2 regions of the Burkholderia ubonensis genome follow, and region 1 is predicted to be linked to the other one. Evidence: predicted binding sites of a transcription regulator. Region 1 holds the regulator's gene; the other holds the start of a gene.
The links. The regulator FliA, encoded in region 1, starts transcription of late flagellar genes. The targets are predictions, from matches to a motif close to CTAAAGTTTNNNNNNNNNNNGCCGNTA.
Positions count from the first base shown of each region.

Region 2: a site for FliA is predicted at 2,063-2,089, ahead of flgK (flagellar hook-associated protein FlgK). Genes of this name have one in related genera too.

Region 1 covers NZ_CP013420.1:2,267,195-2,271,619, forward strand. Annotated here, with positions in the region: gene ahcY (adenosylhomocysteinase) at 1-1,255, opposite strand, end outside; S-adenosyl-L-homocysteine riboswitch at 1,290-1,408, opposite strand; gene WJ35_RS10445 (RNA polymerase sigma factor FliA) at 1,503-2,237, opposite strand; partial or broken gene WJ35_RS10450 (MinD/ParA family ATP-binding protein) at 2,260-3,077, opposite strand; gene flhF (flagellar biosynthesis protein FlhF) at 3,070-4,425, opposite strand, start outside.
Region 2 covers NZ_CP013420.1:2,649,634-2,654,058, forward strand. Annotated here, with positions in the region: gene WJ35_RS12090 (flagellar basal body P-ring protein FlgI) at 1-10, shown strand, start outside; gene flgJ (flagellar assembly peptidoglycan hydrolase FlgJ) at 11-1,003, shown strand; gene WJ35_RS12100 (flagellar brake protein) at 1,227-1,982, shown strand; gene flgK (flagellar hook-associated protein FlgK) at 2,146-4,131, shown strand; gene flgL (flagellar hook-associated protein FlgL) at 4,154-4,425, shown strand, end outside.

The DNA.
Region 1 (4,425 bases):
ACTCGCCGCCGCGCGTGAACAGCTCGATCTGCGCGAGGGTCTGGTTCGCGAACGAGTTCGACATCACGAACGACGGGTGGCCGGTCGCGCAGCCGAGGTTCACGAGGCGGCCTTCGGCCAGCAGGATGATGCGCTTGCCGTCCGGGAAGATGATGTGGTCGACCTGCGGCTTGATGTTTTCCCACTGGTACTGGCGGGTCGACGCGACGTCGATTTCCGAGTCGAAGTGGCCGATGTTGCAGACGATCGCGTTGTGGCGCATCGCCTTCATGTGATCGTGGTTGATCACGTGGTAGTTGCCGGTCGCCGTCACGAAGATGTCGGCCTTGTCCGCCGCGTATTCCATCGTCACGACGCGGTAGCCTTCCATCGCCGCCTGCAGCGCGCAGATCGGATCGATCTCGGTGACCCACACGGTCGCGCCCAGGCCGCGCAGCGACTGCGCGCAGCCCTTGCCCACGTCGCCGTAGCCCGCGACGACCGCGACCTTGCCCGCGATCATCACGTCGGTCGCGCGCTTGATGCCGTCGACGAGCGACTCGCGGCAGCCGTACAGGTTGTCGAACTTCGACTTCGTGACCGAGTCGTTCACGTTGAACGCCGGGAACGGCAGGCGGCCGTCCTTTTCCATCTGGTACAGGCGGTGCACGCCGGTCGTCGTTTCCTCGGTGACGCCCTTGATGTGCGCGAGGCGCTTCGAGTACCAGTTCGCGTCGACGTCGAGGTGCTTCGCGATCGACTTGTACAGCGCGACTTCTTCCTCGTTGGCCGGCTTGGCGATCACCGAACGGTCCTTCTCGGCCTTCGAGCCGAGGATCAGCAGCAGCGTCGCGTCGCCGCCGTCGTCGAGGATCATGTTCGCGAACTCGCCGTTCGGCCATTCGAAGATGCGGTGCGAGAATTCCCAGTATTCGTCGAGCGACTCGCCCTTGAACGCGAACACCGGCGTGCCGGACTCGACGATCGCGGCGGCGGCGTGGTCCTGCGTCGAGAAGATGTTGCACGATGCCCAGCGGACTTCGGCGCCGAGCGCCTTCAGCGTCTCGATCAGCACGCCGGTCTGGATCGTCATGTGCAGCGAGCCCGCGATGCGCGCGCCCTTCAGCGGCTGCTGCGCCTTGTATTCGTCGCGGATCTGCACGAGGCCCGGCATTTCGGTCTCGGCGATGTTCAGTTCCTTGCGGCCCCACCCGGCAAGCGCCATGTCGGCGACGACGTAATCGTTGGAAGCTTTGGAATCGATGACGGCGTTCATCACGCCCTCCTTTCTAAAAAAGTTCTAGAAAATGGTGACGTGAGCGCCGTTCAGGAAGCGGGAGCCGGCGCATTGCGCCGCGGCCCGGCCGCTTGGTGAAGCTTTCCGAGCCTGGCGGACGCTGGACGGTCCGTCGCAACGCTCCTCGGAAAACGGGTGGGATTGTAGCAAATCGTGGCGAGAAATGTGGGGTTGGGCGGGCGGCCGCACGCGCGGCGTCGGCGCGCGCGACGCCCGCCGCTGCCGCTCAGTTCTCCGCGCCGACCCACGCCTGCTCGCGCAGCCGCGCGCGCAGCCGCGCGACCGCCTGGCTGTGCAGCTGGCACACGCGCGATTCGCTCACTTCGAGCACTGCGCCGATCTCGCGCAGGTTCAGCCCGCGTTCGTAGTACAGCGACATCAGCAGCTTCTCGCGCTCCGGCAGCCGCTCGATCGCCTCGATCAGCGCCTCGCGCAGGTGCTCGTCGAGCAGCGACGACAGCGGATCGGCGTGATCGACGCGATAGCGGTCGAGGAACGGCTCGTCGTCGGCCGCGCGGTCGAAATCCTCGTAGTAGATGAGCTGGCTGCCGTGCAGGTCCTGCAGCATCCCCTGGTATTCGTCGAGCGGCATGTTCAGGTGCTGCGCGATCTCGGCCTCGCTCGCCGCGCGGCCGAGGTGCTGCTCGACCTGGTGCACCGCATGCTCGACCTCGCGCGACGTCTTGCGCAGGCTGCGCGGCAGCCAGTCGTTGCTGCGCAGCTCGTCGAGCATCGCGCCGCGGATCCGCTGCGTCGCGTAGGTCTCGAACTGCGCGCCCTGGTCTTCCTTGTAGCGCCCGGCCGCGTCCATCAGGCCGATCATCCCGGCCTGGATCAGGTCGTCGAGATCGACGCTCGCCGGCATCTTCGCGACGAGCTGCAGGCCCAGGCGGCGCACGAGCGGCGCGTATTGCGCGAGCACGTCGGCCTGCGAAATCTTTCCTTGAGCGTTGTACATCATGGCTCTCTCCTTCCGGTGGCCCTCACGCGGCGTGCGCCGCGCCCGCCTCGAACGACGTGCTGCCGCCCGCGCCCGCGCCGCGCCGGCGCCCGGCCGCGGACGCAGCGGCCAGTACAGCAGGTCGGCGGCAATCTGCCGGTAATCGCGCGCGGCCGGCGACGACGGAAACGCGTCGACCGCCGTGCGCACGAGCTCGCGCGCATGCTCGACGAGCGGATCGGCGCTCACGCAGCCCGCGTCGGTGATCGACACGGTCAGGTAGCGGCTCGCGACGCCCGCGAGGTTGTCGAACGCGGTCTTCGCGTCGGCGTGGCTGCCGACGTGGTTGGTCAGCACGCGGAACTGCGCGATCGCATGCGCGAAATGCAGCCGCTTCATGCACGCGTACGCCTCGGTGATCGCCTGCGCGGCGACGCGCGTGACGATCAGCACGTCGTGCGCTTCGCGCGCGAGCGCCGAGAACCCGCCGTCGGCGTCGAGCTGCGCGTCGACGAGCACGATGTCGGCCGGGCCGTCGACGAAATCGCTGAGCTGCGCGTCGCTGTAGCCCGCGCGCGCGAGCCGCGACGCGGCGCACACGCCGAACCCGGCGGACACGCGCGCGCGCTCGCCGTCCCGCAGCCAGGAGCCGGCGAGCGTCGCGGCGGCCGAATGCACGTTCGCGCGCTCGTCGACGACGAGCACGTCCTTGCCCAGCGCGGCCAGCGCCGCGGCCAGGTTCACGACGGTCGACGTGCAGCCGACGCCCGCCGGCCCGCCCGCCACCGCGACGATCCTCGAAGCGCGCCCGGCCAGCAGGCGCCGCAATCCTTCGGCCTGGTCGATCATCCTTTTATCCAAAGCGCACCTCGTGCAGCTCGGCGGTCGAACGTGCGGTCAACGCGGAAAGCAGCGTCGGCATGTCCTCGTCCTGCGGCACGAAGGGCGAGCCGTCGCGCGGCACACAGAAGGCACTCTTCATCAGGAATTTCTTCGTCGCGACGTACAGGTTCTCCGGCACCTTCTGGCCGGTCGACACGTAGTGGACGGGCAGCTTGTAGCGGATCACCGTGTCGAGCACGCCGCCGAGGTGGGTCGCCTCGTCGAGCTTCGTGAGAATGCAGCCGGCGAGCTCCGGGGATGCCGCGTCCGGATGGCCGGCCGCGCTGCGGTAGGCCTGCACGACCTCGTTGAGCGTGTCGCCGTGGCTCGTCGCGTTGAGCAGCAGGAGGCGCTGCACCGGCGTGTTCGCGCCGTGCAGCATCGCGATCTGGTCGGACACCGCACGGTCGCGCTGGCTCATGCCGATCGTGTCGATCAGCACGATGTGCTTGTTGCGCAGCTCGGACAGCGCGAGCTGCAGGTCGCCGGCATCCTTCACCGCGTGCACGGGCACGCCGAGGATCTTGCCGAAGATCCGCAGCTGCTCGTGGCCGCCGATCCGGTAGCTGTCGGTCGTGAGCAGCGCGACCTTGCTCGCGCCGAAGCGCATCACGCAGCGCGCGGCGAGCTTCGCGGTGGTGGTCGTCTTGCCGACGCCCGTCGGCCCCATCAGCGCGAACACGCCGCCGCGCTCCATCAGCGCTTCCTCGCTGTCGAGCACCGGCAGGTTCGACTCGAGCACCGACTGCGCCCATTCGGCCGCCTGCTCGAACGTCTGCTCGCCTTCGCCCTGCGGCAGGTTGTCGACCATCATCCGCACGAGCTGCGCGGAGAAGCCGGCCGCGAACAGATGCTTCGTCAACGCGCCGTGCACCGGGCTGCGGCGCTGGCGCTCGTGCCACATCAGGCTGTCGAACTGCTCCTCCATCATCCCGCGCAGCGAGCCGAGCTCGTTCATCACCGTGTCGTTGACGATCCGCTCGATGCGCGCCTTCACCGCGTCGGCCACCGCGGCGGCCGTGTCTTCAGTCACGCGCGCGCGGTCCGCCGCCTTCGGGGCGGGCGCGTCGGCGCCGCGGCGCGGCGCGGCGTCGTCCGCCGGCACGCGGCGCGCGACGTTGCGCACGATGTCGCGCGCCCACTCGGGCGGCGTCGCTTCGTGCGCGGCGCGCGGCGCAACTTCCTGCGCCGGCGTCGCCTGCGCGCGCGCGATCAGCGCTTCGCGCTGCTGCGTCAGGCGCTTCGCGTGCTCGACGAGCCACGGCGCGGGTTCGGAAGGGGGGGCGGGCGATCCCGCGGCAGGCGATCCCGCGGCAGGCACTCGTGC
Region 2 (4,425 bases), 380 kb from region 1:
GATCATCTAAATGGCGAATTCCGCGAACTTCTCCAACGCGAACGACCTGTCGCAGCGCTTCGCGCTCGACGTGCAGGGCTTCGACGCGCTGCGCGCGCAGGTCAAGCAGTCGCCGCAGGCCGGCATGAAGCTCGTCGCGGGCCAGTTCGACGCGATGTTCACGCAGATGATGCTGAAGAGCATGCGCGATGCGACGCCCGACGGCGGGCTGTTCGACTCGAGCACGTCGAAGATGTACACGTCGATGCTCGACCAGCAGCTCGCGCAGCACATGTCGTCGCGCGGGATCGGCGTGGCCGACGCGCTGATGAAGCAGCTGATGCGCAACGCGAACCTCGGCGCGGGCGCGGCCGGTTCGGCCGACGCCGGCGCGGCCGGGCTCGGGATGGCCGGCGCGGGCATCGCCGGCAACGAGGGCGGCATGGCCGCGATGAACGCGATGGCGCGCGCCTACGCGAGCGCGGCCGGCAACAACGGCGCGCTGGCGAGCGGGCGCGGCTATTCCGCGGGCAGCGCGCTGACGCCGCCGGTGAAGGGCGCGGGCGGCTCGCCCGACGCCGATGCATTCGTCGACCGGCTCGCCGGCCCGGCGCAGGCGGCGAGCGCGACGACCGGCGTGCCGGCGCGCTTCATCGTCGGCCAGGCCGCGCTCGAATCGGGCTGGGGCAAGCGCGAGATCCGCGCGGCCGACGGCTCGACGAGCTACAACGTGTTCGGCATCAAGGCGACCAAGGGCTGGACCGGCCGCACGGTGTCGGCGCTGACGACCGAATACGTGAACGGCGAGCCGCGCCGCGTCGTCGCGAAGTTCCGCGCGTACGACTCCTACGAGCACGCGATGACCGACTACGCGAACCTGCTGAAGAACAATCCGCGCTACGCGGGCGTGCTGAGCGCGAGCCGCAGCGTCGAGGGCTTCGCGCACGGGATGCAGAAGGCCGGCTACGCGACCGACCCGAACTACGCGAAGAAGCTCATCTCGATCATGCAGCAGATCGGCTGACCGGGCCGCCGCCGTCCCCCTTGCCGGCTCCTGTTTTCGGACCGCGCCCGGCCCCGCCGCGCGCGGTTTTGAACGTTTGCGCGAAAAATATCGGAAAATCGATCTAAACTTTCGGGCAGCACTGCCGCTAAGTGTGAGAGACCTGCGACCGGGCCAACGATCTGGCCCGGTTTTTTGCGCACCGGTTCCCGGGCGCTCATGACAAGAAAGAGACCGGCAAGCCATGAATATCGAACTGTCGATGGACCCGAGCCAGGACGCGGGGCACTCCGGGCCCGACTACGCCCGCCGCAATCCGCTGGAAATCGGCGTGCAGCTGCGCAACCTCGTGAACCGCGGCGATTTCCTGACCGTCGAGTACCCGGGCGGCCAGCTCGTCACCCGGCTGCTCGAGGTCGACGTCGGCGCGCGCACCTTCACGTTCGACTGGGGCGCGCTCGCCGAGCAGAACAGCGGCATCCTCGCCGCGGCGCACTGCAAGTTCTCGGCCTCGCCGGAAGGCGTGCGCGTCGAGTTCGGCACCGGCGCGCCGCGCGAGACCCGCTACGAGGGGCTGCCCGCGTTCGAGGCCGACTTTCCGGACGTGCTGTACTGCATCCAGCGGCGCGAATATTTCCGGGTCGACGCGCCGATCATCGATCCGTACCTGTGCCGCGGCAAGCTGCCGGACGGCGAGAGCTTCCTGTTCGAGGTGCACAACCTGTCGCTCGGCGGGGTCGGGCTGCGCACGGCCGACGAGCGCGTCGCGGCGCTCGAGCTCGGCACGGTGCTGCCCGACGTCGAGCTGGAGCTGAACGGGCACGGCAAGCTGTCGCTCGACCTGCAGCTCGTGTCGCAGCGCTCGACCGAGGTGCCGAACGGCACGCGGCGCTACCAGCTCGGCTTTCGCTTCATGTCGCTGCCGGGCAGCGCCGAGAACACGCTGCAGCGCCTGATCACCCAGCTCGAGATGAAGCGCCGCCAGCTCGCGCGCGCCTGACGTCGTTCGCCGCGCCCGCCGGTCGGCGGGGCGCGCCCCGGCCGCCCGCTGCGATTGCGCACGGCGGCCCGCATTTTCCCCTCAATTTTTTCGATCCGCGGCCGTTATACCGGGAGTCACGCAACCCGGCGGCCGCAGCGCGGCCGACCCTTCAGGATCGCGCATGTCCAATACACTCATGAACCTCGGTATCAGCGGCCTGAACGCCGCCATCTGGGGCCTGACGACGACCAGCAACAACATCGCCAACGCGGCGACGCCCGGCTACACGATCGAGCGTCCGGTCTACGCGGAGGCGAGCGGCCAGTACACCGGCAGCGGCTACCTGCCGCAGGGCGTGAACACCGTCACCGTCCAGCGCCAGTACAGCCAGTACCTGAGCGACCAGCTGAACAGCGCGCAGACCCAGGGCGGCGCGCTGTCGACCTGGAATACGCTCGTCGCGCAGCTGAACAACTACGTCGGCAGCCCGACGGCCGGGATCTCGACCGCGATCACCAACTACTTCACCGGGCTGCAGAACGTCGCGAACAAGGCGGCCGACACGTCGGTGCGGCAGACCGCGATGAGCAACGCGCAGGTGCTGGCCGACCAGCTGAAGGCGGCCGGCGCGCAATACGATGCGCTGCGCCAGAGCGTGAACACGCAGCTGTCCGCCACCGTCGCGCAGATCAATACGTATACGACGCAGATCGCGCAGCTGAACCAGCAGATCGCGACGGCGGGCAGCCAGGGCCAGCCGCCGAACCAGCTGATGGACCAGCGCGACCAGGCGGTGTCGAACCTGTCGAGCCTCGCGGGCATCCAGGTCGTGCGCAACGACCAGGGCTACAGCGTGTTCATGGCCGGCGGCCAGCCGCTCGTCGTCGCCGACAAGAGCTATACGCTCGCGGCCGTCACGTCGTCGTCGGACCCGAGCGAGCTGACCATCGTGTCGCAGGGCATCGCCGGCGCGAACCCGCCGGGACCGAACCAGGCGCTGCCGGATGCGTCGCTGTCGGGCGGCACGCTCGGCGGCCTGCTCGCGTTCCGCCGCCAGACGCTCGACCCCGCGCAGGCGCAGCTCGGCGCGATCGCGACCAGCTTCGCCGCGCAGGTCAACGCGCAGAACGCGCTCGGCGTCGACCTGTCCGGCAATCCCGGCGGCAACCTGTTCTCGACCGGCAGCCCGACCGTGTTCGCGAACCAGGCGAACACCGGCAACGCGACGCTCAACGTGTCGTTCGCGAACCCTTCGCAGCCGACGACGAGCGACTACTCGCTGTCGTACGACGGCGCCAAGTACACGCTGACGGACCGCGCGAACGGCTCGGTGGTCGGCACGTCGACGTCGATGCCGGGCTCGATCGGCGGGCTGAACTTCTCGTTCTCGTCCGGCACGATGAACGCCGGCGATTCGTTCACGGTGCTGCCGACGCGCGGCGCGCTCGGCGGGTTCTCGCTCGCGACCGCGAACGGCTCGGCGATCGCGGCGGCGTCGCCGGTCGCCGTGTCGGCGTCGGGGACCAACACGGGCACCGGCAAGATCACGCAAGGCGCGGTGACCGCCGGCTATCAGATTCCGGCCGGCGGCACGACGCTGACTTACGACGCGACGACCAACACGCTGTCCGGCTTCCCTGCCGGCACGACGGTGACGATCGCGGGCACGCCGCCGACCACGGTGCCGATCGCCGGCCCGACGACGACGGTGCCGTACACCCCGGCGACGGGCGCGACGATGACGATGACGGGCACCGCGGCGGGCGCGATCAACGGCGTGACGATCACGCTGTCGGGCACGCCGAGCACCGGCGACACCTTCAAGATCGGCCCGTACTCGGGCGGCACCAGCGACGGCAGCAACGCGCTCGCGCTCTCGCAGCTCGTGACCGCGAAGACGCTCGGCAACGGCACGACGACGCTGACCGGCGCGTACGCGAACTACGTGAACGGGATCGGCAACACCGCGAGCCAGCTGAAGTCGTCGAACGCCGCGCAGACCGCGCTCGTCGGCCAGATCACGAAGGCGCAGCAGGAGGTGTCGGGCGTGAACCAGAACGAGGAAGCGGCCAACCTGATGCAGTACCAGCAGCTCTACCAGGCGAACGCGAAGGTGATCCAGACGGCGTCGACGCTGTTCCAGACCGTGCTTGGCCTGTTCAACTGACCGGATTTCGAGGATTGAAGCGATGCGAATTTCCAGCGCCCAGTTTTTCCAGCTGAACGTCGCCACGATGAACGACCAGCAGGCGCAGCTCGCGCAGCTGTACCAGCAGCTGTCGAGCGGCGTGAGCCTGACGACGCCCGCGGACAACCCGGTCGGCGCTGCGCAGGCGGTGCAGCTGTCGATGACGTCGGCGACGCTGTCGCAGTACACGAGCAACCAGAGCGCGGCGCTGGCGTCGCTGCAGGCCGAGGACCAGACGCTGCAAAGCGTGAGCACCGTGCTGACCGGCGTGCA